DNA from 4 places in the Paenibacillus sp. FSL H3-0321 genome. Region 2 is predicted to be linked to each of the others. Evidence: predicted binding sites of a transcription regulator. Region 2 holds the regulator's gene; each other region holds the start of a gene.

Region 1 (7,720 bases), 300 kb from region 2:
TCTACGGTCCCGAACGTTTCTAAGGAATGTATATGTCCATTAGCCATATGATGACTTCCTTTCGAAAAGAACTTAAAATTTTAATTAATTTTTAGCAAGATTTTACCGCCCCCTGAATCAAGGGCGGTATCACCTCACTGCTATTACATCTTATACAAGAACTGTATTACACAGTTAATTTAATTACATTGTACCGTGGAATGTACGGTTGATAACATCCAACTGTTGTTCGCGGGTCAGCTTGATGAAGTTAACAGCATAGCCGGAGACACGAATAGTCAATTGAGGATAGTTCTCCGGATGATCCATAGCATCGATCAGTTGTTCACGGTTAAATACGTTAACGTTCAAGTGCTGAGCGTTGTTGTGGAAGTATCCGTCCATCATGAATACCAGGTTGGACTTACGGGACTCTTCGTCTTTACCCAGCGCCTTAGGAACGATGGAGAACGTGTTGGAAATACCGTCTTGTGCCTCGGAATACGGCAGTTTGGCAACAGAGTTCAAGGAAGCCAGTGCGCCTTTCTTGTCGCGTCCGTGCATTGGGTTAGCACCTGGAGCGAACGGTTCACCTTTCTTACGTCCGTCAGGAGTAGTACCAGTCTTCTTACCATAAACTACGTTCGAAGTGATAGTCAATACCGATTGAGTCGGCATAGCATCACGGTAAGTTTTGTGTTTGCGGATCATCGACATGAAGGTTTCAACCAGTTCAACTGCGATGTTGTCAACAGCATCGTCGTTGTTGCCGTAGCAAGGGAATTCTCCTTCGGTTTCGAAGTCGATGGCGATGCCTTGTTCGTTGCGGATCGGTTTAACCTTAGCGAATTTAATTGCGCTCAGGGAGTCAGCAGCAACGGACAGGCCGGCGATACCGCAAGCCATCGTACGCAGAATGTCACGGTCATGCAGCGCCATTTCGATGCGTTCGTAGGAATATTTGTCATGCATGTAGTGAATGATGTTCAGGGTGTTGACATAAGTCTTAGCCAGCCACTCCATCATCGGTTTGAAGCGTTTCATTACTTCGTTGTAATCCAGATATTCGGAAGTGATTGCAGGGAATTCAGGTCCAACTTGTACGCCTGATTTCTCGTCTACACCACCATTGATCGCGTACAGCAAAGCTTTCGCCAGGTTGGCGCGGGCGCCGAAGAACTGCATTTGTTTACCAATGCGCATTGGGGATACGCAGCAAGCAATTGCGTAATCTTCACCCCAATATGGACGCATTACATCGTCATTCTCATATTGGATAGCGCTGGTTTCGATGGAAACCTTGGCACAATATTTTTTAAAGCCTTCAGGCAGTCTTTCGGACCACAGAACCGTCAAGTTAGGCTCTGGAGCAGGTCCCAGGTTGTACAGGGTATGCAAGAAGCGGAAGCTGTTCTTAGTTACGCGTGTTGTTCCGTCTTCAGCCATACCACCGATGGATTCCGTTACCCAAGTAGGGTCGCCGGAAAACAGTTCATTATAGTCAGGCGTACGCAGGAATTTCACAATACGCAGTTTCATTACGAAATGGTCAACGATTTCTTGTGCTTGTTCTTCAGTAAGAGTACCTTCTTCAAAATCGCGCTGTGCATAGATGTCGAGGAAGGAAGATACGCGTCCCAGAGACATTGCAGCACCGTTTTGTTCTTTTACTGCTGCCAGATAACCGAAGTATACCCATTGAGTAGCTTCTTTGAAGTTGTTCGCCGGTTTGGAAATATCAAGACCGTGAGCGGCAGCCATTTCTTTCAGCTCGCCCAAAGCGCGGATTTGCTCCGACAGCTCTTCGCGCAACCGGATTACTTCTTCAGTCATGGAATCAACTTCAAGCTCGGTTAGTTGTTGTTTCTTGTCTTTGATCAGGAAATCAATACCGTACAGGGCAATACGACGGTAGTCACCGATAATGCGTCCGCGGCCGTAAGCATCAGGAAGACCTGTAATAACGCCGGATTTACGCACTGCTCTCATGTCAGGTGTATATGCATCAAACACGCCTTGGTTATGCGTTTTGCGGATATTCGTAAACATTTCGACAATGTTGTTCGGAAGCTCGAAGCCATAAGCTTTGGTGGCATCGATCATCATCTTAATACCGCCGAACGGTTGAACAGAACGTCTGAAAGGAGCATCAGTCTGTACGCCTACAATCTGTTCTTTGTCCTTGTCGATGTAGCCTGGCTTGTGGGAAGTGATGGTGGAGACAGTATCCAGGGAAACATCCCATACGCCGCCTCTTTCTCTTTCTTCCTTGCTCAGCTGGGAGATAATCTTCCACAGTTCAGTAGTATTGCTGGTAGGACCCACGAGGAAATCTTCGTTTCCTTCATAAGGCTTGATGTTCTTGGAAATAAATTCGTTAACGTCGACTTTTCTGGCCCATTTACCTTTTGTAAAACTTCTCCAACTAGACTTCACTTCTTGTACATCTTTTTCAATCACCGACATGCTAAATCCCTCCATTTATATTTATTATATTTGTAGAGATCGCGGGCTTGAAGGTTAATCCCGTGTCTCGTGATCCCAAAGATATGGTTGTAATTAAATTCACAATCGCGTCTTCATAACTGGGACCGTTCTTTATATAAACATTTTAGTTTATTTTCTGAAAAAGGACTGTGACAAATATCACCTTTCCGGTGATATTTGTCACTACCATCCCCTTCCATATTAACCTATAACCTTATTCTTTGCTAAGCAATCACCAATTAGTTGTCGAATCTTCCGTAGAATGCGTTGCGGTATACATCAGCAAGTTCAGTAACCAGCGGCAGTTTAGGGTTGGCAGTAGTACATTGGTCTTCAAATGCACGGTCAGCCAGATAGTCTACGCGGGATTCGAAATCCTTAGGATCAAAGCCGAGTTGTTGGAACGACTCTTCAATGCCCAATTTTTTGTTCATGTCGCGGATTGCATTGATCAGGCTGGTTACGCCTTCTTCGGTAGTGCGTGCAGGCAATCCCAGAATACGGGCGATTTCAGCATAACGTTCGTCAGCTACAAAGTGCGAATATTTAGGGAACGAAGCAAACTTCGTTGGTTTCTTGGCATTGTAACGGATAACGTGCGGCATCAGGATGGCATTGGTACGTCCATGAGCCGTGTGGTATTGACCGCCCCATTTGTGCGCCAAGCTGTGGTTGATGCCCAGGAATGCATTGGCAAATGCCATACCAGCCAGCGTCGATGCGTTGTGCATTTTTTCGCGGGCAAGTTTGTCGCCTTCAAGTGCGGATTTCTCCAGGTATTGGAATACCAGCTGGATGGCTTTGATAGCCAGACCATCGGAGTAGTCACTTGCCATAACAGAAACATAAGCTTCAATCGCATGTGTCAATACGTCCATACCTGTATCGGCAACAGCAGTCTTAGGCAAGCTATATACAAACTCAGGGTCGATGATCGCTACGTCCGGAGTCAGCTCATAGTCTGCAAGCGGATATTTAGTATTATTTGCAGTAGTTTTGTCAGTAATAACCGCGAAAGAGGTTACTTCCGAACCTGTACCCGATGTTGTTGGAATAGCTACAAATTTAGCTTTGTTGCCGAGCTTAGGGAATTTGTATACCCGTTTGCGGATATCCATGAACTTTTGTTTCAGACCGTTAAAGTCAGCATCCGGGTGTTCATAGAACAGCCACATTCCTTTTGCAGCATCCATTGGGGAACCGCCGCCGAGTGCGATGATGCAGTCCGGTTGGAATCTGTTCATCATAGCTGTACCTTTTTCCACGGTAGTTGTCGATGGATCCGGTTCAACTTCCGAGAACACTTCGATCGCTACAGGAGTCTGGCGTTGACGCAGGTAATGCTCCACTCTTTCTACATAACCCAGTTTAACCATCATAGGGTCAGTGATAATTGCTACGCGGGTAATATCAGGCATTTTGGCCAGGTATTGAGTGGATCCCTTTTCGAAATAAATCTTATCAGGCACCTTAAACCATTGCATATTCACGGTACGACGGTTCACCCTTTTCACATTGATCAGATTGATGGCAGTTACGTTTTGCGATACCGAGTTGCGTCCATAAGATCCGCAGCCCAGAGTCAGCGAAGCGATATTAGTATTGTAAATGTCGCCGATGGCGCCATGTGTTGAAGGCGAGTTAACAAGAATACGTCCAGTTTGCAGACGGTTCGAGAACTTCATGATAACTTCTTCATTGTTGGAATGGATAGCCGAGCTGTGTCCCATGCCGCCGAATTCAACAACTTGAGCTGCGCGTTCAATCCCTTGGTCAGCGTTCTTAACCTTGTAGCAAGCCAGAACCGGGCTAAGTTTCTCAGCGGACAGCGGGTACTTGGTGCCTACGCCTTCGAGTTCAGCTACCAGAATCTTCGTTCCGGCAGGAACCTGAATACCGCACATTTCAGCGATCTTCACAGCGGATTGACCTACGATTGCCGGGTTAACCGCACATTTTTCTACATTCATTGCGCCGTTAGTCAGCTTAGCAGCTTCTTCTTTATTCACAAAGTAGCAGCCATTTGCGATCATTTTCTTTTTCACTTGGTCAAAAATTGCTTCTTCAATAATAACAGCCTGCTCAGAAGCGCAAATCATACCATTGTCAAAAGTCTTGGAAAGAATAATGTCAGTAACCGCTTGGTCGATATCAGCACTTTTCTCAATGAAGGCAGGTACGTTACCAGGGCCTACGCCGAGAGCCGGTTTACCGCAGCTGTATGCCGCTTTAACCATTGCAGATCCGCCTGTTGCCAGGATAAGAGCGACGTCCGGATTGTTCATCAATGCGTTTGTTTTGTCCATTGTCGGAAGCTCAATCCACTGGATACAGTTCTCAGGAGCGCCTGCTTTCACAGCTGCATCATGAAGAATTCTTGCTGCTGCGGCACTACACTCTTGCGCTGATGGATGGAAACCGAATATAATAGGATTACGTGTCTTAGCGGCAATCAGTGCTTTAAACATCGTGGTGGATGTTGGGTTGGTTACCGGTGTGATACCCATTACGATTCCGACCGGCTCGGCAATTTTTTGGAAGCTGTCATATTTATTATCTTCAACGACGCCTACTGTTTTGTCGTATTTAATTCCGTGCCAGATATATTCTGTTGAGAAGATGTTCTTCGTAATTTTGTCTTCGTATACACCGCGTCCTGTTTCTTCTACAGCCAATTTTGCCAGGTACATATGCTTGTCGAGCCCAGCCAATGCCATTGCATGAACGATTGTGTTAACTTGCTCTTGATCCAGCGCCATATACGCTTCTTGAGCTTTCTTTGCTTTATCCACCAAAATCTGAATATACTCTTCAGCGGTGGTTTGTTTCACTTGGGCGGCGACTTCGTTTTTAACTGCCATCTCCCTCGTCCTCCTGTCAATTTTTAGGTTGTTTTTCTCTACACATTTATCTTATCACATCCTCTTCAATATTTAAAGTGAAATCTTTCACAAAGTATAAAGTTTTTTTTGATTTGTTTTCAAAGCGCTTTCATTTAATCATATTCAGGTATTATTTCCATTTTATATGGTAAATTTCGTTTATATTTGTCCAATCTGCGAACACTAAAATAAGGACTCTAACCGTATGAACCTGTTACAGGGGTCTACAAAGCATTGCTTTGCTATTTATTGGTATTTACATCTATATTTCTTTATCTTATTCCTCCCGCCACATCCTTGATCGCCTCTTCCCTCACCTAACCTTTGAAGAACTATTTACAGCAAAAAGACAGGGAACAACGTCCCCTGCCTCTTCCGCTTTTTACATTTCATTTATAAAAATTACTAAATTATAAATTCCCTACTCTACTTTAATAGTATCAAAGAATTTCTCCTGCACAGTTTTGGCAGCAGCATCAAGCTGTGCTTTGGAGTCGGTGCCTTTTTTGGAGAACAGCTCCTGAATCACATTGGACAGGGTTGCATAGTAATCTTGAGTATTGTACTGTGCTTCCGGTTTGCCGTCCAAGAGGGCCATAATATCCGGGTTATATTGGTACACGATATCGGAATACTTGTCATATACCGCTTTGGTCTTCTTGCCGAACTCGGAATCTGCAGCATAGTAGTCCAGAAGCGGCGGGATGAAGTATTTGCCGTCCGCTTTACGCTGCTGCAGAATAGCGTCGAGCGCATCGAGACCTTTATCGGAGAAATAATCAAAGGTAATGTAACGGAACGCCATCTCCTGCTCGTCTTTTGTAGCGTTAGGATTGATGACCAGATAGTCTCCGCCAAGTACTCCAGTATGCTTGCCGCCTTTTTCAAAAGCAGGCATCGGATAGGTCAGCACATCTGCAGGCTTCAATCCGCCTTGATTCAGCGCTTGCTCAATAACTCCGTCGGAACCCGCCATTACCATGGCCGTACGTCCTTGTTGGAATGCGCCTACAGCATCACCCCAGCCAAGTGCCCAATCCTGAGGAATTGCTTCCGCTTCCCATCTCAGCTTCTTGTAGAAGTCCAGCGCTTTCACACCTGCATCGGAATTGAAGGTTGCAACAACCTTGCCTCCTTCAACTTTTTGAATTTCTCCGCCCGCTTCGAACAGGAAGTTGGTCCAGTTCCAGCCTGCTTCATTGCCTTTACCCATAGGTGCGATACCGGAAATGCCTTTTTTGGCATCTGCTACACCTTTGGCTGTATTCAGCATATCATCCCAGGTCCAATCCATTGCAGGCACCGCTACACCTTTGTCATCCAGCATTTTTTTATTGATCATTGTCGTGGTAACATAACCCTTCTGTGTGACCCCGTAGACTTTACCGTCAATAATGAACTGGTTCTGCAGCACCGGATTGATCTGATCCTTGTATTCATATTTGTTCCAAAGATCGGTAATATCGGCAACCCAGCCTTTTTCAATCAGGAATTTGGCTTCTGTAGCATAAGTGTTGAAGAAGGTCGGCGCTTCATTCGCAGCCATCTTCACGCCGATTTCACTTACGTTGTACTGCCAGTCGTCTTTAACGATCTCCACATTCGGATACTCTGCCTGGAAGCGTTTGATCCGGTCATCTTCCTGTGCCCTCATTTCTGTCAAGTCAGGTGTAGGATAGTGAATTTTGATCGTTACTTTTCTCTGAGTGATATCATCCACGGGCGCATCCGTTGGAGCAGCAGTTTTATCCGCTGTCTCAGCAGTAGCTGCTGGTGAAGCTTCCCCTCCCTTATTCCCCTGTGCATTTCCGTTGTTGTTATTGTTGCCGCAGGCGGATAACAACGAGCCGGTCACAAGGAGACAGGCTAATACGCTGGAATTTTTACGCATTGAAACTCCCCTTTTCAATTCATAATTAGCTAACAAAATCATCATAAAAGAGAAATCGCTTACAAACGAGGTGTATTTATATTCCTTATGTGTGCATGTTTACGATCTCTGCATAGAAGAAGTCATATTCTGATTCAGCCCTTAACCGCTGACAGCGCCACCCCGCGCATAATGAATCTCTGAAAAATCAGGAAGACCAAAATTGGCGGCAGCGAGACTAGAAAAAGAATAGCGAACTTGATATTAGTATTGAGCGCCTTGACGTTGATCACATATTTATAGATCGATGTCGCAAGTGTATATTTGTCCTCGCTATGCATGACGAGCGATGGCCAGAACCAGTCATTCCAGGCTGTCGAGAAGATAAAGATCGCCAGTGTGGCGAAGATTGGAATGGACAGTGGTACGGCGATTGAGAAGAAGCTTCGCGGTTCCGAGGCACCGTCAATCCGCGCAGCTTCAAAAATCTCAGGATGGAGCC
Region 2 (7,720 bases):
GGCTGATTTCATTTTCAGTAAGGGGGGGATGTCCCATGTTTCAACAATTATTTGCTGAGATGAATAAGATGCTTCAGGAGATCGCCACGGATTACCCTACTTCGGAGGGTACCCGCCGGGATGATCTTTTATGCAAGTACAATATGCTTCACCGGCTTAGTGATGAGGTTATGGACGAGTGGCTCGCCTTTGCCGAGAAGCTGAGTCATTTCCGGGAACACGCGGAATTTCCGCCACAGCCGGACGAAGAGATACCGCAGCAGGAAGCGCCAGAGCTTGCCATGGATTCTTTTGTCAGAGGGCAGGGCTACTACAAGCTGTTGATGTACCGGAAGTGTATTGATCAATTTAAGGAAGTTATTGCGCAGCACCCCGACAGTCTGGCGGCCCGCCTGTATTTGGCCATGGCCTATCTGCAGGAGGGCGACGGGGAGACCGCATGGGGGCATCTGGATCATATGCTTGCGCTGATTCGCGAGAACAAGCTGAAGGCGATGATCTACAATGCGCTGGGGTGCATCAGAGCTTCCCAGGAACGCTTCAATGAGGCAAGGGAGCTGTTCAGCCTTTCTTTGCTTCATGACCCGGCACTCCCGGAACCGAATGTCAATCTGGAGGTCTGCCGCAGGCGGGGAGGAAAGCTGCAATTCGGAAATCAGCTTGTTTCGCTTTTGTAATCATAGCCCACTCATTTAAGCGATGCATCCACTTCAACAAGCGGTGTGCATCGCCTTTTTTCGTAACTTCTGTTATGCTGATAAAGAGTCTCAAGTGAAAGGGAATAGAACTTATAATGAAATTTGCCGTGCTTGATTTTGAAACTACGGGAACCCAATCTGTGGGTGAGATCATCCAGGTTGGCCTTGCCATTATAGAAGAAGACCGGTCCATCTCCCGGGTGTATGGTTCTTACGTCAAGCCCGGAACACCGATTCCTCCTTTTATTACGGGCTTGACCGGCATCACCGATGAAGATGTGAAGGATGCGCCAGAGCTGGATGAGATGATGATGGAGCTCGTCCCGCTGCTTGACGATGTAGTGCTTGTTGGACATAATGTTGCTTTTGATTTCCATTTTTTGCAGAATGCTTTAGACCGCTGCGGCTATTTGCCGTTTCAGGGACGGATTCTGGATACGATCGATTTCCTTAAAATATGCTTTCCGTCCCTTACGACCTATCAGCTGGGTGCGGTAAGTAACCATTTTGGCATCACGCATGACCGTCCGCACCAGGCGGATAGTGACGCAGAAGCTACAGCGATTGTGTTGCTTAAATGTCTGGAAGAGCTGTATAGTTTGCCTCTGCTGACCATTCAGCGGCTTAACGAGCTGTTTGCCGATGAAGACAGTGACTTGGCCTGGTATTTTGACGGCCTGCTGCGGGAGCGCGAGATGGAGACCTTCCAGCCGGAAGGAGAGCTGAATTTTCACCGTCAGCTTGCACTGGCTGTAGGCGACTGGACTGAGCTGGCGCCTCCAAGAGAAGAAGGTGTTGGCAATCCTGTGGAGAATGTATCCTTTGAGGATTATATGGCAGAGGTAACCAAACGGCTTAAGGATACGCTTCCGCAATATGAGAGCCGGGAAGCCCAGGAGATCATGATTGGCGAAGTGAATACGGCCCTTCAGGAGGACAAGCATCTGCTGATCGAGGCGGGCACGGGTACCGGCAAATCGCTCGGTTATCTGCTGCCGGCCATTTATCAGAGCGTTCGTACCGGACAGAAGGTTATGGTCAGCACCCATACTATCAACCTTCAGGATCAGCTGCGCGAACGCGATATCCCGCTTCTGACCAGTGTTGTGCCTTTCCCGTTTAAGGCTGCGATATTCAAGGGGAGAGGGCACTATTTGTGTCTGCGCAAGTTTGAACATAAAATAAATAAAAAGGACTTCGTAAGTCCCCGGGAAGAAGCGCTTACGGCAGCGCAAATGATCGTATGGCTGACCCAGACGGAATCGGGTGACGATGAGGAGCTGAATTTGAGCGGTCGCGGCGGGGATTTCTGGGAGACGGTAGCCAGTGATACCGATTCCTGTCTGGGCCGTTCCTGTCCGTGGTTCCGCAAATGCTACTACCACCGGGCCAAACATGAAGCAGGGATTGCCGATGTGGTCATTACCAATCACTCTAAGCTATTCGCAGACGTCAAGGCCGGGCACCAGCTGCTTCCGGCTTATGAGCATCTTGTCATTGACGAGGCCCATCATTTGGAGGATGTGGCCGGCAAGCATCTGGGTATGCAAATGAAGTATTTCACGGTAGCTCATACGCTTACAAGGCTGTATAAAGACAGCCGCAGCGGCCAGCTGCCGGCACTGCGCCAGACTCTGCAGTCCTCGGGCAGTGAGCAGGCTTCGGAGTGGAGCGGCGTAATCGATAAAATCTATCCCGATCTGCTTACCGTAAAGGAAACTTGGGATACACTGAGCGACAAGCTGTTCGGTCTATTGCCCGAACGAAGCGATGCAGCGGCAGGTGAAGCCGGCCAGCTGGTCACACGCCTGCTTCCCGGCAGCAAGCCCAAAGATTGGGAAGAGCTGGCGGCGCTGGAGAATACGCTGCACTTAGCCCTGAGCGACATCATCCGCAGAGGTGACAAAATGCTCAGCGAGATGCGCGATACGGAGAGTCAGTCGTCTTCAGACAGCCTGGTGACCGATATCGGAGGCTTGTTCAAGGATTTGGCATCCATCCGGGAACAAATCCGTTTCTTTATGGGTCTCAGTGACGATAATATCGTGTACTGGATGGAAGGGAGCGGCAACTACCGGGGCAAGTCGCTTCAGCTATACGCCGTGCCTGTCGATGTAAGCAGCCAGCTCAAGGATCTGTTCTTCGACAAGAAGAAGAGCATAGTGCTGACCTCGGCCACGTTATCGGTCGACAAGTCCTTTCAGTTCATGATTGACAACCTTGGTCTTTCTGAAGCCTCAGAGCAAGGGCGACTCATGACAGCGCTGCTGCCTTCACCGTTCAAGTACCGTGAACAGGCGCTACTTGTCATCCCGCGCGATTTCCCCAGTGTTAAGGGCAGCGTAGGCGATGCGCGTTTTGTAGACAAGCTGGTGCATTCGCTGGCTGAAGCGGCGGCGGCGACCAAGGGGCGGATGCTGGTGCTGTTCACCTCCTACAAAATGCTGCGCCAGGTTTATGATCCGCTGAAAGAGGCCTTGGCTTCCCAGGACATTACGGTTCTGGGCCAGGGTGTGGAAGGAGGCAGCCGCAGCAAGCTGATCCGGCGTTTTCAGGACAGCTCTGCATCGGTATTGCTTGGAACAAGCAGTTTCTGGGAAGGAGTCGACATCCCTGGCGAGGCGCTGACCTGTCTTGCGATTGTAAGGCTGCCGTTTCAGCCGCCGAATCATCCGCTGGCCGAGGCAAAGGCGGAGCTTCTGCAGGCCCAGAAGAAGAATCCTTTTATGAAAATGTCTGTTCCACAAGCAGTGATCCGGTTCAAACAGGGTTTTGGACGATTGGTCCGCACTGCGCAGGACCGGGGAATTGTTATTGTATATGATACCAGGGTCATCGAAGCTTATTACGGGAAGTACTTCCTGTATTCACTCCCTGGTCCGAAGATGGAGCACATGCTTACCGATCAGATGGTTCCGCGGATTGCGGAATGGCTTGAAGAGGGCGGCGTTTCCTAATCTGTCATTGTTTATGAATTTTTCCATCTCTTTGTACCATAGGCTGTGTCCCGTTCGCGGAGCGGGCACTGCACGTGGTTGTCATATGATATCGCGTCAGTGCAATTCTAAATTAGGAGGAGAAAACATGAAATCGGATAAAATATCGGAGGCCGTCGTACGCAGACTCCCAGTGTACCTGCGTTTCCTGAACGATCTCCAAAAGCGTGAAATCTCAACCGTTTCTTCTCAGGAACTCGGGCAGAAGCTGGACCTTAATCCGGCACAGATTCGTAAGGATCTGGCCTATTTTGGTGATTTCGGCAGAAAAGGCATTGGATATGACGTGTCTTATCTCATCGAAAAGATCCGTCACATTCTGAAACTGGATCAACAAATCAACGTGGCCCTGGTGGGTGCCGGTAACCTCGGTCATGCCTTGTCCAATTACAATGCTTATCTGAAGGATACTATGAAAATCACCGCTGTATTTGATTCTTACGCTCCCAAGATTGGACAAAAGATCAACTCTCTTACGGTACAGCCGATGGAAGAGCTGGGTCAGACCATCCGCGATCAGGGAATCCGGATCGGGATCATCACTGTACCGGACAGCGAAGCACAGAATGTGGCTGATATTCTGGTAGAATCGGGCATCGAGGCGATCCTGAATTTTGCACCGGTCATTCTGAAGACACCTGCAACCATCCGGATTCATGCTGCCGACTTTACGACTGACCTGCAAAGTCTGGCGTATTATTTACATGATGGAAAGGAAGGAATTACAGATGAGCAGCAATAAGATGGTAATTGCAAACGGACGTTTTCTGGTTCCCGGAAGCGAGAAGCCTGTCTTGAGCGGTTATATGACTATAGAAAATGATTTGATCACATACATAGGGGAAGAGAAGCCCGTTATTGAAGAAGGCACAGTGACGCTCGACGGCAGCCGGCTGCTGTTCATGCCGGGTCTGGTCAACACCCATGGCCATGCTGCGATGTCGCTGCTGCGCGGCTACGGGGATGATATGGTCCTTCAAGCCTGGCTGCAGGAGAAAATGTGGCCGATGGAGGAGAAGTTTACCGGAGATGATGTCTACTGGGGCACTTCCTTATCCGTTCTGGAGATGCTGAAAGGCGGCACAACCACCTTTTTGGATATGTATGATCATATGGACCGGGTGGCCGAGGTGGTCGAACATTCCGGTATCCGTGCGGTGCTGATGCGAGGTGTTATTGGTCTATGTCCTGAAGAGGTGCAGAACCAGAAGCTTGCGGAAGCTGTTGCGTTCGCCCGCAACTGGCACGGCAAGGCTGACGGCAGAATTACATCCATGATTTCACCGCATGCCCCGTATACTTGTCCTCCGGACTTTTTCATGCGGTTCGTGCAGGCGGCACATGACCTGGACCTGCCGATGCATACGCATATGTCGGAAACGCTGCGTGAAGTGGAGCAGAATGCCGCTGATTACGGCCTGCGTCCTGTAGCGCACCTGGAGAAGCTGGGGATGTTCACCCGCCCGTCCTTAATCGCCCATGGTGTCCACCTGAACGATGAGGAGATCGAAATCCTCGCCCGCCACAAGGTGGGTGTATCCCACAACCCGGGAAGTAACCTGAAGCTGGCCAGCGGGGTTGCACGGGTGCCTGAGCTGCTGAGAGCCGGAGTCAAAGTTTCGCTGGGTACGGACGGGGCGGCAAGCAACAATAATCTCGATATGTTCGAGGAAATGCGGCTTGCAGCACTGATCCATAAGGGAGTCAGCGGCGATCCTACCGCAGTTCCGGCACCGGAAGCGCTGCTGATGGCCACGCAATACGGGGCGGAATCGGTCTTCCTGAACCAGGTCGGACGTCTTGCAGCGGGGATGAAGGCTGATTTTATTGCAATTGATATCGACCAGCCTCATTTACTGCCGCATAGCGACTTGCTCTCCCACGCTGTGTATTCGGCCAGCGCCAAGGATGTAGAGCATGTCTGGGTGAACGGCAAGCAGGTTGTGAAGCATGGTCAGTGCCTGACGCTGGACGAGGAAAAAATCCGCCGCAAGGCGCAAGAAACTTTTGAAGGGCTGCTGAAGCGTTAATACGACTGCCGCCGCAGTTGAATTTATAACGTTTCATATATTAAGGAAAGGAAGCTGCATTTTGAGGAAAAGGAAAAAATGGCTTCTGCTGGGGATCGCTCTGTTTCTGCTCATTCTGTTCGGTCTAAGCCAATTTTATGCCTATATCATGAAGGACCAATGGAATGAACGCAGCGCGGCCAAAGAAGTTGCCAAGACCCGGGCGGGACTTACTGAGATATCCAAGGCGCAGAAATCGGTATGGGACGAAAATTCGGTGTACTGGGTGCTGACGGGGAAAAATAAAGCCGGTACGGATCTGATGGTGTGGGTACGGTTCACCGTGGACGGCAAGCCGGCCGGCGGCGATAACGGAGTTTATGCGGAAGAGCTGGCCAAAGGAACCTCGGAGAAGCAAATCCGCTCCATTATAGCCTCCCAGCTGCCCGGCATCGATATTAAACGGCTGCTTCCGGGTGTATATAATGGAGAATATGCCTGGCAGCTTTTTTACAAGCAGGAAGGACGTTATTATTACAAGTTCTTTCGTTTTGCGGATGGTACAGCAATCGGTGATGGATATACTTTGCCGAGTAAGTAGAGGCAGGCTTGCAATAACAAAAAAAGCGGACAAAGCGGACAGCGCTGGTCCGCTTTTTTTGCTTTAAGGCGGTTTTTTATAAAGGATAACTCTGACATTTTGTAAAATTTATATTATCATTGGAATGAAACAGTGATTCTGAGGATTAAATTACATGTTCCTTGAACAGGTGGAGAGATACGTTTGAAAACGATGATGAGGCTTTACCAGGAAGGCAGAACGGACTACCAATCTACCTTTTTTGATTTGATAAACGGGGATACGGAGACCAAACAAACGAAAGGGCTTGCCTACCTTTTTTCAAGGTATCCAAAGTTGATCCGGTTGCTGCTAAGAGAGTTAAACCGCCGGAACCCCGGGGACACTCCGGCTTTCAAAGAAGATTATGATTTTGTTCAGGTGGACGCAGAAATGCTTGCGGCAGGAGTACATAAAATAAGGCGCGATATTACGTTGTCCTTGTTCCAGGGAAACCGCAAAAAACTGGTTATTGTGATCGAAGCAAAGAGCGCAGGGCTGTATGCAAAAGCTCAGGAAGTGTGCAGCCAGCTTGCCGCCTATTTGGATCCGAACAATTTTCCCCATGATGCGGGTGTGCCAGTCTATGGCGTCACCTTAACTAAATACAAGCTGATATATGATACTGGTTATCAATTTTTAAGTCTGCAATGGACAGATATCGTCGAACTGATCAATGAGATGATTAGAAGTGAGAAAAAATCGGGCGAAGATACCATCATTGCCAAGCAATATATTGATTTTATTCATGGGGTGGCGAAGGGCATGAAGTATTATGAGGTAGAGGTATTATCCGTTTCGGCTGGTAAAACGCATGAGCTGACTTATAAACATTGTATTCACGCTTGTCCGAACAGTGCAAAAGGGTATATTTACAAAACACCATTGTTTATCACTTTTCGTTCCGGCGGGGGCGGAGAAATGCATTGCCTGTACAAAATTGATGATATCGTGGTTCTTGATCCATTCACTCCATCGCTGGATGCGGTTCTTGAGGGGATTCAGCATGAGCTGGCTGCCAGAATCAAGACTTACATAACGGAGAGAATTCAGGGGGGCTATGGATTTAATCATCCAGGAGAAATGTACCGATTCTATGATCTTAGCCGGACTGACCTTATTCTGCTGCAGCATCGTCCCAAACCGGAGAAGAACGCCATGGGTGCAAGATATTACACACTGGCTGAACTCTTGAAAGGCGAGAAAATTGTAAAAAATGTAACAAGCAGTAGATAATAATTAGTTGATGATGGGGGAAGGGCATGGATTCTTTAACGTTAACGGTGTATGTGGTTTCTCTAGCAGTTGGCTTGGCAGCTGTGAAATATGGGAGAAAGAACAAAAGGAGAAAGCTGGTGGTTCTTGGCTTTATTATCCTTTCCTTTGAAATAGTCTTGC
Region 3 (7,720 bases), 4.8 Mb from region 2:
GGATCAAGTTTCTGGCTTCTCAGCTTAAGCAGATCGACCACGTTGATATAACGGATTTTCAGCTCAGGCAATTTCTCATGCAGGATAGAGATGGCAGCCAAAGCTTCAATCGTAGGTTCGGTACCTGCAGAAGCGAATACAACATCAGGCTCTCCGCCTTTGTCTGTGCTGGCCCAGTCAATGATCTTGAGTCCTTTATCAACCAATTCCTGCGCCTCTTGAGCAGAGAACCACTGTGGACGCGGATGTTTGGACGACACAATCAGGTTGATCTTTTGACGGTCGTTCAGGATGGTGTCAAATACAGCCAGCAGGGAGTTGGCATCAGCCGGCAAATATTCCCGGATGAACTCCGGTTTTTTGTCTGCCAGGTGACCCAGCAAACCCGGATCCTGGTGCGTATAACCGTTATGGTCCTGCTGGAACACGGTTGAAGTTGCGACAACATTGAGTGAAGGGATATCAGCGCGCCAGCCTTGATCGGTTGCTTTACGCAGCCATTTGAAGTGCTGGGTAATCATCGAATCCACAACGCGCAGGAAAGCTTCATAACTTGCAAAGAAGCCATGACGTCCGGTTACTACATAACCTTCCAGCAGTCCTTCCGCCTGATGTTCCGATAATTGGGAATCAATTACACGGCCATACGAAGCGAGGAATTCGTCATTAGGTTCATTAATTTGATCCAGCCATTGGCGTTTGGTCACTTCAAACACAGGTCCCAGACGGTTGGACATCGTTTCATCCGGTCCGAAAATCCGGAAATTGCGGTTATCTTCATTGAGCAGGACAACCTCTTTCAGGTATTTTCCGAGAACGGCCATATCCTGGGCTACTACTTTACCTGGAACGGAGTTATCAAGCACATAATCGCGGAAATCCGGCAGACGCAAATCTTTGATAAGGTTGCCAGCGTTAGTAACAGGATTCATCCCCATACGTCTGTCGCCTGTAGGCAGGATTTCGGCAAGCTCTGCGTTCAAGCGGCCGTTCTCATCAAATAATTCTTCCGGTCTGTAGCTGTTCATCCATTCAAGCAAAGCTGGAGCATGCTTCATATTTTTCTGGTCAACCGGAATTGGAACCTGGTGGGCACGGAACGAACCAGTATTCGGCACACCGTCCCATGCTGCCGGTCCAGTCCAGCCTTTCGGGGAACGGAAGACGAGCATCGGCCATACCGGGCGGGTAAGGTCGTTATTTTCACGCGCATTTTTTTGAATGGCTGCAATTCTTTCGACGATAGTATCGAGTACCTTCGCCATTTCCGGATGCATATGTTCAGGGTCTTCACCTTCAACAAAAAACGGCTCCCAGCCCATGCCTGTAAAGTAAGCGGTGATTTCTTCTTTCGATTGACGGGACAGAATCGTCGGGTTGCTGATTTTAAATCCGTTCAAGTGCAGAATCGGCAAAACAGCGCCATCTGTAACAGGGTTGATGAAGCGGTTGGAGAACCATGATGCGGCCAGTGGTCCGGTTTCAGCCTCACCATCTCCAACGACAACAGCCGAAATCAAATCAGGGTTATCCAGAATAGCGCCAGCGCCGTGGGATAAAGAATAACCCAGCTCGCCGCCTTCATGGATGGATCCCGGAGTTTCAGGTGCAGCATGGGAAGCAACGCCGCCCGGGAACGAGAATTGTTTGAACAGTTTTTTGAGACCCGGGATATCCTGCGTAATTTCCGGATAAATCTCAGTATAGCTTCCGTCCAGATAGGAATTCGAAACCATAACCTGACCGCCATGACCCGGACCTTCAACATAGAACATGTTCAAATCATATTTAGTAATTACACGATTCAAATGGGCATAAATAAAGTTCTGGCCGGGAATGGTACCCCAGTGTCCGATAGGTTTAATCTTAACGTCAGCATCTTTCAAAGGTTCTCTTAACAACGGGTTGTCTTTCAAATACAGCTGACCTACCGAAATGTAGTTGGTAGCACGCCAATAAGCGTCAAGCTTTTCCAGATACGTTTTAGACGAATAATCGACTTTCATGGTTGATAATCCCATTTCATCCACTCCTATATATATATTGTTGCTTATTGCCATCCTTTTTCTCTACAAATACATCATACCTCTGCTCAAAATAAATACAACCTTTTTGACAAGTGATACGGTCCAATTTTGTGAAAATTTGAACATAGTATGAAAAACTCAGGAAAAACGCTGTCAAAACACGGTTATATTGAAATTTATGTAAATACGTTACATCCACAAAAAAGTAAAGTATACAAAAAAATAAGACCGGGAAAATTCCCGGTCTTATTCTGCTCCTTAATGAACAGATACAAACGTATTAAATTTCAAATATTGATAATGAAACCGCATATGGGAAAATTCAAAGGGAGTACCATTGTCCAAAAAGAAAATCCCCTCCATAATGCCAACAGGTTCATTTTCTTTCAAGTGCAGCAGCTCCTGATCCGTGGACAAGGACGGCTCGGCAAAAATAGATAAAAATGATTTGGTTACGGCCAGGTTGCGCGAGTCTTCCAGATAATTAAAAATGGAGCCCTCGATAATTGTCTGATTTAAATCCTGGACGATTTTTATCGGGATATAACCCGTCTCTATCATAAAGGGATCATCATCGAACAGGCGCAAGCGGACGATTTTGTATACAAAATCATGGGGCCCCAGAAACAAATCCCGCTGCAATTCTTTTGTTGGCGGAATAACCTCGAAATTCAACACTTTGACTTTAGGTTTCTTGCCATGCATCTGGAAATTGTCGGTGACACCCAGATTGGAACCTTCGTAATTGAAGATGGATTCGTTTTTTATGTATAAGGGGTTAATAAACGTGCCTGAACCTCGTTTCTTGAAAATGATTCCGACACTTTCCATTTTGGTTAATGCGCGCTTGATGGAGCTGCGGCTAACCTGATACGTTTCGCTAAGACTGCGTTCATCGGGTAATCGCATATCCGCAAACTGTCCAGCAAAGATTTTCATTTTAAGGTCATCAATTATTTGCTTGTAGACAAATTGTGTCATGGAGTACTCCCTCTCAGGTCTTCTGTAACAATTGATATGTATTCAAACAACCTCTTCTGTCTAACGAAAGGGTTTGGATTAAAAATCAATATTAACTATATCATAATAATGAGATGGTTTATACTTTTCTCCACCCGATTTCTGCTAATTAAGGAAGGTTTATTTCAAAGAAAAACCTGATGATCTGCCGAAATATAAGAATGTGGCTATTTTTCCGGAGAGGGGGAGTTTATTATGCATATTGAAATCGTCAAAAGTCTGATCAGCCAAGTAACTGAAGAAGTCTTCTCAGAGAACAAGGATGCTATTGAGAAGGACGGAATTCAGAAAGAAAGCGTTGAATTAGCCGTTCAGTTATCCGCCTTAACAACAATAAAGATCCTTGAAAAACTTGAACTCATCGATAAAAACTAAACGTCTGTCTATCTATATTACATACACACTGACATAGACAAGAACGCAAGCAACCCGCAGCAAGGGAATCATCCTTACTGCGGGTTTTTTATTGCTCTCTTTTAAGCGGCAGACCTTTTTACTTACCATTAAAGCCGCTCTTTACAAACCGGTCTTATTACGCCGGGCGGATGTATCTCCCTCTTCATCAAGCTTCCTTAGCTCCGCTATCTGATGCAAGTGATTCAGCATCTGCTGAAAATGATCAGCTTTTTTCTGAATCGTAAGGACAAGCATCTCAAACTGTTCGGAATCCTGTCCTGATTTCTCTATGACATGCAGCAGATCGGCATTGATGCGTTCCACATCTTCAAGGCTGCTGTCCTGGGAAACCTGAATTTTCTCCAGATGCTGGAATACTTCTTCCTCCGCTTCGACGATCTCGTTCATATAAACGGTCGATTGGCCGATCCGCTCGTTCGTCTCTGCCATGGCCCGTGTTCCATCACTGGACTTGTCGTGTAGCTGTTCTATCACGCCTGTCATCCCCGACAGCGAACCCATAATTTCTTCCACGTGGCTGCGGGTCCGGTCGGCAAGATTGCGGATTTCTGAAGAAACGACCGCGAACCCCCGTCCATGCTCACCAGCCCTTGCCGCCTCGATGGCTGCGTTCAGGGACAGCAGATTGGTCTGCTCGGCGATTTCCGTAATAATGCCCGCCAGCTGCCCAATACTCTGAAAATGCTGGCTTAGCTCTTGATTTAAAGACACAAACTGGGTGAATATCGCCGAGGCTTTCTGCATTTCAGCAGATATCTGTACGTTGGCTTCCTTCGCATATTCAATTTTGTTTGAGGAAAACGCGAGACTGCCATACATTTCATTGATAAGCCTTTCAGTTTGCTCGCTGTTGGCCTTCAAATGCTCCAGCAGCCGCTGCGTTCCGCCGATCTGGCTAATCATCTCTCCGCTTCCCGCGCGCAGAGCTGCGAAATCCTCTACCATCCGTCCCTCTTCCTGGAGGATGAACCCGGTTTCGCGGCTGATCTGCTCCGCCAAGGAATAGGCATGAATGCCATAGGATAATGGCTTGGAGACGGGATTCGAATCATTCCAGGTGCTTGATTGGCCGGGCATACTGTCCTTTTCTGTCTGGATGACGCTGCCATGAGTTTCTATATCTGCGTCACGGCTGCTTTTCCCCCATGAAGCACGCAGCTTGTTGATCCATTGCATAATGAGTCCCCCTTATCCGACCAGCAGTAATACCATTGTCTGGTTGGCATGCTTTTTGTAATATTGCTCCCCGTAGCTGATGAAGCCGGCGGTATTCCCGCAGAACCCGATCATCTTGTCGTCAAATCCTGCCCACAAGCCATCCCGGAGGAACAGCCGGTCGCGCAGCGTACAATTGATGTTGAGTACAAAAGCAGGCTTAAACGGAATCTCACGCAGTGTCTGCTCCAGCACCACAAGCGGGTCAGCCGCGCTAAGCACCTCCAGATAAGTGCTCGGCATCAATTGGCTGTAGAAGGTAATAGACTTGTCCGGATTGATGACCATCGGAGATGCGATAATCAGATCGTCTTCGTACCTTTTGCCTAGCGGGTTGCTCAGGAAATGCCCGGCTAACAGGGCTTCCTCCACATCCAGCACACGCGCATATTCCTCCGCCGCCGGGCGGCCGTTAAACGAATATACCGTTCGTCCAAACACATCCGCTTCTGTTACCAGCAGTTTCGTTCCGGTGGGAACGTATATGTTCTCTTTGATCAATGCGGTACGGACGGTCAAATTGAAAAAGATTCCCAGGTTGCGCACCCGGCGGCTTCCGATATAAAGATAGGTCTCTCCGCTCTCATCATCCGCTGCGCTTCCGCCAAGCACCTTGAACTCTTGATCGATGAAATAAAGCGAGGAGAGAATCGTCTCCTCCATTGCAGCCCTTCCGTCGCACAGCAGCAGCAGAAACGCATTCACGTTGTCTTTTACTTTATGGTACGAGGCCTTGAGGTTATCGCCGCTGAGCACGGGCGGGTGCAGAACCTCCACAATATCGGCGATATCCGCATCGTATTCAAACCCCGAAACCACGCCGTTCCGGTAACCCTTCGGGGTATATTCACCTTTGGTCGAACATAACACGGCATTTGCAGGCGCGTGCGGGGACAATTCCCTGACTGCACCAGCGGAGGCGAACAGCACGAGACCACGGCTGCTTGGCTTTTCCCCCAGGTAACGTTTAACTTCGTCCAATGTGTCAAAAGATAAAGCTTTCATTATGTATAACAACCTTCTTTCGCGGGAAGCTTCCCTTGTAAACTGTTATTGAAAAATTTAGCTTTTATTTTCAATTCTCTAATGGTAAAACAAGAATGGGGATTGTTGTCTGTGAGCAATGTCGCAGGCAGCTTGCAGAGACCGCAATTCCATGGCTGAAAAAGCATACGCTTATCGGTCAGTTGAGGTCATCCCGGAAAGCTTGTATGATGAACGTACAGTTACCCGAAAGGACAGGAAAGAAGGTGCATGATGACTTATTCACAGCGTTCAACCCACAGCGCAGCCTCATCTGACTTCACGTATCTGGAGTACCAGATTGGCATCGCCGGGGAAGAATTGAAGCAAGCTGAACATGCCGGAAAAGCTTGTGAGGCAGATTTGAACCGGTTAAGAACCTCTCCGGCGTATGACCCGGTGACTGATGCCTCCGAGGAGGAGAAACTGCTGGAGCAGGCAACCAGACAACATGCCTTAGCCGAAGCTATCCGCACAAGTCTCGCCGGACTTGAGGATGAGCTTGCAAAGCTTGAGGATGAATAATATCTGATCAACCAAGCGGAAACGGATATTTTATAGCGTGAAGCATATAAATAATTATATTTACAAAAAGCCGCCGAACCTCTCAGGGTTCGGCGGCTTTTGTGTTGAGCATCGCGTAGTGCGATATTAGGTCAGTTTTGGGTCAGTTTTACCAGACTGTAATTTTTCTTGCCCTTGCGGATGATGATGAATCGTCCGCCGATAGCATGATCAGCCGTAATCTCCACTTCAAGCTCACTCACACGCTCACCGTTAATGGAGATTGCCCCTTTGCTGATATCCTCACGCGCCTGGCGTTTGGACGGCTCAATCCCTAAGTCCACCAGCCATTCCACGATATTTTTCGATTCAGCGGCTGCGGTATAGGTCGGCATTTCCTTGAAGCCTTCCTCGATTTCGTCTGCGGTCAGAGAGCGGATATCCCCGCTGAACAGGGCAGCGGTGATACGTTTTGCCTGCTCCAGCAGCTCTTCGCCATGAACAAACCGGGTCATCTCTTCGGCCAGTGCTTTCTGAGCTTCCCGTTTATGCGGTTCGGTTTGTACTTTTTCGGCAAGTGCTTCGATTTCCGTTTTGCTCAGGAACGTGAAGTATTTGAGGTATTTCACCACATCGCGGTCATCGGTGTTGGCCCAGAACTGGTAGAACTCATACGGCGTCGTTTTCTTAGGATCAAGCCACACGGCGCCCCCGGCGGTTTTTCCGAATTTGGTGCCGTCCGATTTGAGCATCAGCGGGATGGTAAGGCCGAACACCTTGGCTTCGCTGCCTTCTTTTTTACGGATAAGATCCAGTCCGCTTGTAATATTGCCCCATTGGTCAGAGCCGCCGATCTGCAGCTGCACATCCTCATGCTGGTACAGATGCAGGTAATCAATCGACTGCAGAATCTGGTAGGCGAATTCGGTGAACGAAATCCCGCTGTCGAGCCGGCTGGAAACAACATCTTTGGCCAGCATCGTGTTGATGCTGAAGTTTTTGCCGTAGTCCCGCAGGAATTCGATCACGTTAATGTTCTTCGTCCAGTCGTAGTTGTTGACCATGCGCACCTGGTTGTCACCGTCGGTAACAAACAATCTCTTCATTTGAGCAGTCAGCGCTGCAACATTCTCCTGCACCTGCTCCATCGTCTGCAGCGAACGCTCACTCTGGCGGCCGCTTGGATCGCCGATTGTGCCGGTTGCCCCGCCGATCAGAATTACCGGACGGTGTCCGGCGAGCTGGAAACGCTTCAGCATCATAAAGGGAATCAAATGGCCGATATGCATGCTGTCGCCTGTAGGGTCAACGCCGCAATAGAGCGAAATCGCCTTCGTATTCGTTAGTTCCCGCAGTCCTTCCGCATCCGTCTGCTGATTAATGGCGTCGCGCCATTCCAGCTCATCAATAATGTTCAACATGATACAGCCCCTTTTGTGTAATTATTCGTGTTCTTTGGATTTACGTTGAAGCAAGCACAGCGGCTGGGTTTCGGAGGATTTGGCCAACAAAAA
Region 4 (7,720 bases), 5.0 Mb from region 2:
TACTGATGAATCTTCAGCATGGCCGAGATCAAATCGGGGTGGCCGCAGGCATAACCCATCCGCCATCCGGTCATCGCAAACGCTTTGGAGAAGCCGCTGACCAGAATGGTCCGGTCGATCATCCCCGGCAGTGATGGGAAGCTCACATGATTGCTTCCATAGGTCAATTCGGCATAGATTTCATCTGAAATCACAATGAGATCATGCTTCTCGACGACTTTGGCAATCGGTTCCCAGTCTTCCCGGCTCATGATCGCCCCCGTCGGATTGCTCGGGTAACAGAGGATCAATATTTTCGAGCGCGGTGTAATTTTGGCTTCAAGCGCCTCTGCCGTAAGTTTGAAGTTATTTTCTCCAAAGGTCTCGATCCCGACCGGAATGCCTCCGCCAATTGCAGTAATCGGCGAATACGAAATATAGCAGGGCTCAGGTATGAGAATTTCATCTCCCGGTGCGATCAATGCGCGGAGTGCCAAATCAATTGCTTCACTTCCGCCTACCGTGGCGATAATCTGATTAGCGGGATTATACTCAACAGCGAAACGAGATTGAAGATAATTGGCAATGCCTTCACGCAGCTCCGGCATCCCTGCATTGGAGGTATATCCGGTAAAACCTCTCTCAAGCGAATAGACACAGGCTTCGCGGACATGCCATGGGGTCTTGAAGTCCGGCTCCCCGACCCCGAGGGAAATGATATCCTTGCTGCCTGCCGCCATGTCAAAAAACTTGCGGATGCCTGAGGGCTGGATTTGCTGAACCAGCGGTGCCAAATATGAATTCATTGATTTACCTGTATCTCCGGTTGGTTTGGGTTCATTGGTGATCATATCATTACTTCCTTTACGGAGATATCATCAGACGCTTGTCCTCTTCATGCTCTTCAAAGATGATACCGTCCTGTTTGTATTTTTTGAGGGTAAAGTTGGTTTTAGTAGAGAGCACCGAATCAATCGGAGACAGCTTCTCGGAGACAAAATTGGCGACTTCGCGCAGGTTGCGCCCTTCCACTTCCACTAATAGATCGTAGGCGCCGGACATCAAATAGACCGATTTGACCTGCGGGTACAGATAGATCCGTTCGGCAATGCCTTCAAATCCGCGGCCCCGTTCAGGCGTGATCTGCACCTCGATCAATGCGGTCACCCGTTCGTCATCCACTTTATCCCAATTCACGACAGTAGCATATTTTACAATGACATGATCTTTCTCCATTTGCTCAATTACCGTCTTAACATCATCTTCTTCCGCTCCGAGCAACGTCGCCATCAGCGCCGTAGAGCTTCGGGCGTCCTCCTTGAGCAGTTCCAGCACTTTCCGCTTCAATTCATTCATTTCCTTCATGCCTTCCCTCCGGATAGTTCGCACCGGCAACTGCGTAAAAATCACGCATCGTCCTGCGAAAAGAGTTTAATACTAATATGACACGAAAATGGCAGTTCTGCAAACAAAATAACCCCGCAGGAAAGACGGGGCAGTGCTCGAAATAAGGGTCGCCAACCCAAAAAACCGTCCACCCCTCCGGAGGAAATCCGGCGGATAGCGGACGGCTTTAGCTGCAGAGGTTTTTACGCACGAACAGGTCAAGCCCTTCGTTGCTTCACCCCCCGGCAGGAAGGTTACATATAGTAAGAGCTTTGTACATTCGGCTGATGCTGGGGAACATTTCCATAATGTGCGTTTGTTCCGGCTGCACCTGTTTTTTGCTGCACGAACTGCTGGCATTTCTGCTGGGTCTGGTGAGCGGTCTGAATCTGCTTGTCAATATCTTGGCGCAGTGCCTTGCCTGGCGTAGTGTACATGTTCATTTGGGACATCTTCGTGTACAGTTCCCCCTGCAGGTGTAAAGTATCCATGGTCAGGTCGTTGAACACCCGGCGTACAGTCGGACAATTCGACTCCGTCGCAGCGGTCGTATATTCGCGTACCGTCCGTTTCAAATCTGCAAGCACTGTATTGAGCAAATCCTCATCCGACATAAATGCCGATCCGTTTTGTGCGTACACAATATTACCCCCTCAATAGTTTAGTGTTGAAATTGCTTTCCATACTAACACCTGGCCGCTTTATTGCGGCTGTGTCGGTGCGTATTGCTGATGCTGCTCCAGCAGCTGTACAAGTGTATTCATATGACCAGTATGGCTTTGGATTTGTTGCACGCAGATTTGGTGCACCGTGGCGTTCTGAGTCGTCCCGGCGGTTGCGGCCAGCTGCTTGATCAACAGATCCTCATTAGAGATGGAGTCAGCGATGTATTCCACTTCTTTGCCGCTAAGCGCCTGCATTTGGTTCGATTGCATAGTGTGTATTTCCCTCCTTGTAAATGGTTCAAGCAGTCGTTATTATGCCGCGTATCCAAGCACATTATGTGTGCATGGATGTTATGCGTGCTCCCGGATGAATGCCGGTTAAACCCGTGCATAAGAGCGGGCAAAGCCGGCGAAACTACCCTATCTGTATCTCATAAAGGAGAGATCAACAAATGAAACTAAACAGCGGGCAGCTGCCTTGGGGCAGCTCATTTCCAAATCCTCCATCCTATCCTGCGCTTGAAGGGGATATTACATGCGATTGCCTGATTGTTGGCGGAGGCATGGGCGGAGCCATGTCCTCCTACCGCTTATCTTTAAGCGGAGCAGATATAGTTCTCATTGATAAAAGAGCAATTGGAGGCGGAAGCTCCCATGCCAATACCGGCCTGCTGCAGATAGCCAACGACAAATCGCTGACTGCCTGCATGAATACGTTTGGAGAAGCAAACGGTGTGCTGTTCTATAAGCTGTGCCAGCAGGCTAGCAGGAGAATTCTCGAGCTGCCGGACAAGCTGAACATTGATCCCCAGATTATTCCCCGCAGCAGCCTGCTGTATGCAAGCACACCGGAAGATGTGCCAACCCTGAAGCTGGAGCATGAGAATCTGGTAGCGCACGGCTTTGATTCGGAATTCTGGGAGCAGGACAAGGTCAGCTCACATTACGCCTTCTCCAAACCAGCCGCGCTGTATTCCAAGGGCGATGCGGAGACAAATCCTTTCCGGACTGTTCACAGCCTGATTGACAAGGCCCGTGACAACGGAGTCCGCGTCTATGAGCATACCCGGGCACGGCATTATGAATACAGCGCGGAGGGTGTAACCTGCATTACCGAGAACGGACGGATCTTCGCCAAGAAAGTGATTTTTGCCATGGGCTACGAAACCCAGGAGATGAAAAAGGACCGTGGCGCCGAGCTCATTAATACCTACGCCATTATGACAAAACCGCTTGAACATTTGCCTAAGTGGTATGAGCGGAGCCTGATCTGGGAAACTGCCCGCCCGTACCTCTATTTCCGGACTACGCCGGATAACCGCATTATTGCGGGAGGCAAAGATGAGCCGTTGACCGATCCGGAGCGCCGGGATATCCGCGTGCTCTCCCAGGGCCAGCGGCTGCTTGAAGAGCTGGAAACCCTCTTCCCGGAAATCCGGGGGATCGAAGCGGAATATTCATGGGGAGCCGTCTTCGGCTCAACCCGGGACGGACTGCCCTATATGGGCCCGCATCCAGAGTATCCCCACTGCTATTTCATTGAAGGATATGGCGGAAACGGCACGGTCTACAGCATGATCGCTGCCGAGCTTCTGGCCGATACCCTTGCCGGCAAATACCGGCCCGAGCTGGAGCTGTTCTCGCTGACCCGGTCAAGCAAGCCGTCTCCTTCTCCCGCCGTACAGGCATAAAAGCAGCAAAAAGCTTGGGCTCTGTTGAGCCCAAGCTTTTATTCTGCCTAGTAGAAGAGGTATTGATTACTTATTGTGCTTTTACGAATTCAGCAGATTTAATACCTGCCTGACGGCCAAAAATAATGATTTCTGCTACAGAGTTGCCGCCGATCCGGTTTTGTCCGTGCAGGCCGCCTACAACTTCCCCAGCCGCAAACAGTCCTGTAATAGGTTTGCCGTCTTTATTCAGAACTTCTGTGTTCGTGTTGATTTTTACGCCGCCCATGGTGTAATGGATCCCGGGGCCGATTTTAATAGCATAGTATGGCGCACCGGACAAGTCGTTGTCCATTCCTGTAGTTCTGCCGAATTCAGCATCCTTTTTATTCTTCACCGAGCTGTTCCAGGTGTCCAGTGTCTTTTGCAGCTGATCTGTCGGGACATTCATTTCTTTGGCCAATGCCTCGATAGAATCTCCTTGGATCACAAAGCCCATCTTATCGTACTGTTCAATCGCTTTAACACGGGTCTTTACGCCGGAATCAAATACAAGGAAAGCCGATTTCTCAGGAAGTGTATTGATTGCAGCCGTGACTTTGTCCCGCGTGTCCAGTTCATTGGTGAACCGTTTGCCTTCACTTGAGACAAGCAGAGCGCCTTCACCGCGGACAGCTTCCCCAATGAGATAGGATTTGTCCTGCTGCACCGTCGGGTGAACCTGAATTTGATCCATATCGACTGTCGTGCCGCCGAGCTTCTCAATCATCTGGATGCCGTCACCGGTGCTGCCGATCTGATTTGTAGTCACATATCCTTCCAAGTCAGGTCTCACTTTAGAAATCATATCCATATTCGCGCCGAAACCGCCGGTCGTCACAATAACAGCAGCCGCTGTAATGGTTTTCTCATCCTTTTGGTTAAAGAGGACTTTGACGCCGTTTGCCTTGCCGTCTTTTTCAGTTATCTCCTTCACATCCGCGTTCACAAAAAGCGGGATGCCTTTTTCTTGTACGTTTTTCACCAAACCTTTGACAAGGTATTGTCCGACCGCTGAACCATCTTCAGGACGGTGTGTACGTTTTTCCTTCATCCCGCCAGTAATCGTGATGTTGTTCAAGCGAATTCCGATGGAATCCAGCCAATCAATAGCACTTGCTGAATTGTCAACGAAGAAACGGAGCATTTCTTTATCGTTGGTATCATGACCGCCTTTTAATGTCTCTTCATAAAATAAATCATTGCTGTCTTCAATGCCCTGCTCTTTTTGGAATTTCGTTTGCGAAGCGTTCATTCCGGAAGATGACTTTGTTGTGTTCCCGCCGGCAACCGGCATTTTTTCCAAAATAACCGGATTCATGCCTTTTTCTTTTGCCTCAAGTGCAGCAGACATCCCAGCCCCGCCTGCACCGACAATGATAATATCATATTTATCTTTTAATTGATCGAACGGTGTATAGCTTGCTTCGGATGCCCCCGAAACGGCTTCAGTTTCTTTCGGCGCGTTTGTCGCGCTGTTCTTGCTCTTGTTCTCATTTGCGTTGCTGCTGGTATTGTTGTTGCTGTTTCCGTTACCGCATCCAGCGATAACAAGCATGACGGAGAGAATGAGAAGAAGAGCAGCTGCTGTTTTCTTTTTCATGTGTAATCTTTGCCCCCTTGTGCATATTTTCACAATAATCATAGCGGCAAAGATGCTGTTCTTGGAAGCTTACGTAATTAAAAAAAACATTTAGTAACTAAAGTAACTGGATTTGCTGCTGGGGCAGCGAGGGCTGTCCCGCTATCATAGGTAGCGAAACAGCCCTGAGCGTAATATCTGCATTCGTTTAATTCATCATACCGGCAGCAATGCGGATGACCTCATCCTTGGTCAACTCAGATTTCTCCTGGCGAACCGACATATTATAGATGATCTGCGCTTCCGGGTCAGACCAGACCAGTCTATACTTATACCCCAGGTCAATCTTTTCGTTGCTGGAGGGTTCGAGATAAATTAGCTGCTTGCCGCCAATATCAATATTCTCCACCTTTGTCGTTTTGGTCCACATCAGGCTTTCTGCCGGTTTAGCTTTTTCATCAACTCGTGAGGCACTGATTCTCACCTGAATCTTCCCCTTCTTGTACACAAGTGTAGAAGAATCATAGGCAATGTTCTCCGCCTTCTCCCGTTTCCAGGTCATCCGGAAGTTGTCTCCCAGGTCTATCTCGCTTTCGCCTTTAAACTGCTTGTCATCTTCAACTTTTATAAAAGAAGGCTTGATAAACGCCTCGTCCAAGGCATACCCGTCCGGCATATACCCCGGCTGCTTCACTTCCGGAGCGTGGTGCTTCTCGACACTGGTCTTATAAGTGGAATAGTCCTTGACTATGATCGGCGGGCAGTACAAGCCAAGATGAGATTCTTCTTTCCCGTCTTCACGTTTGATAACATAGGTGGCATACTCTCCAGGAAGCAGCAGCGTCTCAATGGCATTGTAGCCCTTTGCATATTTCATCTTGTAGAGTTCATCCTCTTTGCTCGGCTGCGCCTTGGCCGGCCAGGGAATCAAGGGTTCATTCGGCTTCTCTATCATACCACCTGATGTCGTCGCCGGAAGCGGCTTATACGGCAACACCTTATACTGAGCTCCAGCCCCCTGCCGGACTTCACCGGAATACTGGGTATAGCCGCCGCCCAGCAAGACCAATACAAGGAGTGCCGCCACCCAGCCCTGCACCGGAATCCGCAGGAATCTCCTCCGGCCCCGCCCAGCCGCGGCTTCTGTCTCCAGCCTGCGCATCACGTTAGGAGCCCCTTCGTTTGGCGGAAGTGTCTGCAGCGCTGTCTGCTCTTCTGCAGCAGGTAAGGTCCCGCCAAGCCCGAGCGCTTTCATTACCGGTCCATGAACATCAACGGGGATCAAATTGGCCGAACGGTCTCCATCCTTCAGAAACTGCTCCTCCGAAGTCAATTCACTCTTGCCCATAATTGTTTCTCCTTTCTCTCAATCGCTTTTTTAAGTTTGCCTCTGGTCCGTTCATATCTTTTGCGTGCGGTAGCCGTACTGACGCCCAGAATTTCGCCGATTTCCGCAAACGATTTATCTTCATATATTCGCAGAATCAACAAGTTCCGGTCTTCCACATCAAGCTTCCCCAGAGCGGCCGAGACCGGCTCGCTGAACAGGCGGTTCTCAACCATTTGTTCGGCGCTGTTCACCGCAACGTCCTGCCGGAGCAGCTTGCGCAGTTGAAGCTGAAATTTCTGCCGCCGCAACTGATTCAGACAATGGTGGTAAGCGATCTTGTAGAGCCATGATACGAAATCCGCCTGCGGCTTGTATTGCCCGATATTCTGATAGGCCTTAATCAGGACATCCTGCACCGCATCCTCCGCCTCTTCCTTGCTGTTCAGCAGCCGGAAGCAGTAGAGGTATATCCGCTGCTGGTACAGCCTGATCACATCTGAGAACAGGCGGGCCTCACCGGCCTGTATTCTTCTAATCTTCTCTTCTATAGAATCCACGTTGATCTCCTTTCTTCTATTTCTTCTGTTTCTATAGATATAACACTTGAGTAGCCTAAGGCGTGACATTTATTTCTTCCGGCTGCACAGCAAAAGAGACCAACAGATGAATCCCTGTTGATCTCCCTGGTGTAGAGCCTGCTTCCGAAACCGTCTGCTCTACTCTAACTCGACGGTCTGGTTGCGGTTCAGCTCTCCGGTATCCTGGTTGCTGATCCGCTTGAATATGTACATCACCTTCTCGGCCAGGTTCCCGCTTTTCCAGTATTCGGCTGCTTCGGCATGGACCTTAATCAGAATCAGGGCCTACATTGGTGGGGGTTGGCGGCAGTGACTTTCTCTCGCTGGCCTTTCTTAGGGATCGGTAACGTAAAGGGAGTTACACTTAGCTTAGCTGGCAGCAGCCAGACTCCACGATGTAGAATCCGGCACTTTTACTGCAAGCTAGCCGATGCGCTCTGTAAGTACTTTCCAGACCTCTGACTGGCACTAAAGTTGATTCCCTGTTTACT

The links. The regulator Rex, encoded in region 2, represses fermentation and respiration genes when NADH is low (regulators of the CRP and FNR family bind a similar motif). The targets are predictions, from matches to a motif close to TTGTGAAATATTTCACAA.
Region 1: the regulator Rex is predicted to act here: its motif matches at 5,403-5,420, upstream of adhE (bifunctional acetaldehyde-CoA/alcohol dehydrogenase).
Region 3: the regulator Rex is predicted to act here: its motif matches at 2,136-2,153, upstream of MHI45_RS27840 (phosphoketolase family protein).
Region 4: the regulator Rex is predicted to act here: its motif matches at 5,360-5,377, upstream of MHI45_RS28475 (flavocytochrome c).

Annotation. Positions count from the first base shown of each region.
Region 1 covers NZ_JBBODH010000001.1:1,752,273-1,759,992, forward strand. Annotated here, with positions in the region: gene pflA (pyruvate formate-lyase-activating protein) at 1-47, opposite strand, end outside; gene pflB (formate C-acetyltransferase) at 184-2,445, opposite strand; gene adhE (bifunctional acetaldehyde-CoA/alcohol dehydrogenase) at 2,706-5,327, opposite strand; gene MHI45_RS07805 (ABC transporter substrate-binding protein) at 5,770-7,239, opposite strand; gene MHI45_RS07810 (carbohydrate ABC transporter permease) at 7,374-7,720, opposite strand, start outside.
Region 2 covers NZ_JBBODH010000001.1:1,450,681-1,458,400, reverse strand. Annotated here, with positions in the region: gene MHI45_RS06405 (hypothetical protein) at 36-677, shown strand; gene dinG (ATP-dependent DNA helicase DinG) at 794-3,655, shown strand; gene MHI45_RS06395 (redox-sensing transcriptional repressor Rex) at 3,741-4,436, shown strand; gene MHI45_RS06390 (amidohydrolase) at 4,423-5,724, shown strand; gene MHI45_RS06385 (cell wall elongation regulator TseB-like domain-containing protein) at 5,786-6,304, shown strand; gene MHI45_RS06380 (hypothetical protein) at 6,488-7,558, shown strand; gene MHI45_RS06375 (hypothetical protein) at 7,585-7,720, shown strand, end outside.
Region 3 covers NZ_JBBODH010000001.1:6,240,887-6,248,606, reverse strand. Annotated here, with positions in the region: gene MHI45_RS27840 (phosphoketolase family protein) at 1-2,021, opposite strand, end outside; gene MHI45_RS27835 (GntR family transcriptional regulator) at 2,286-3,008, opposite strand; gene MHI45_RS27830 (hypothetical protein) at 3,243-3,422, shown strand; gene MHI45_RS27825 (methyl-accepting chemotaxis protein) at 3,564-4,640, opposite strand; gene MHI45_RS27820 (FIST signal transduction protein) at 4,653-5,684, opposite strand; gene MHI45_RS27815 (hypothetical protein) at 5,934-6,227, shown strand; gene tyrS (tyrosine--tRNA ligase) at 6,359-7,624, opposite strand.
Region 4 covers NZ_JBBODH010000001.1:6,420,021-6,427,740, reverse strand. Annotated here, with positions in the region: gene MHI45_RS28500 (aminotransferase class I/II-fold pyridoxal phosphate-dependent enzyme) at 1-830, opposite strand, end outside; gene MHI45_RS28495 (Lrp/AsnC family transcriptional regulator) at 844-1,344, opposite strand; gene MHI45_RS28490 (spore coat protein) at 1,620-2,006, opposite strand; gene MHI45_RS28485 (hypothetical protein) at 2,067-2,300, opposite strand; gene MHI45_RS28480 (NAD(P)/FAD-dependent oxidoreductase) at 2,483-3,721, shown strand; gene MHI45_RS28475 (flavocytochrome c) at 3,792-5,342, opposite strand; gene MHI45_RS28470 (DUF4367 domain-containing protein) at 5,530-6,669, opposite strand; gene MHI45_RS28465 (RNA polymerase sigma factor) at 6,651-7,208, opposite strand.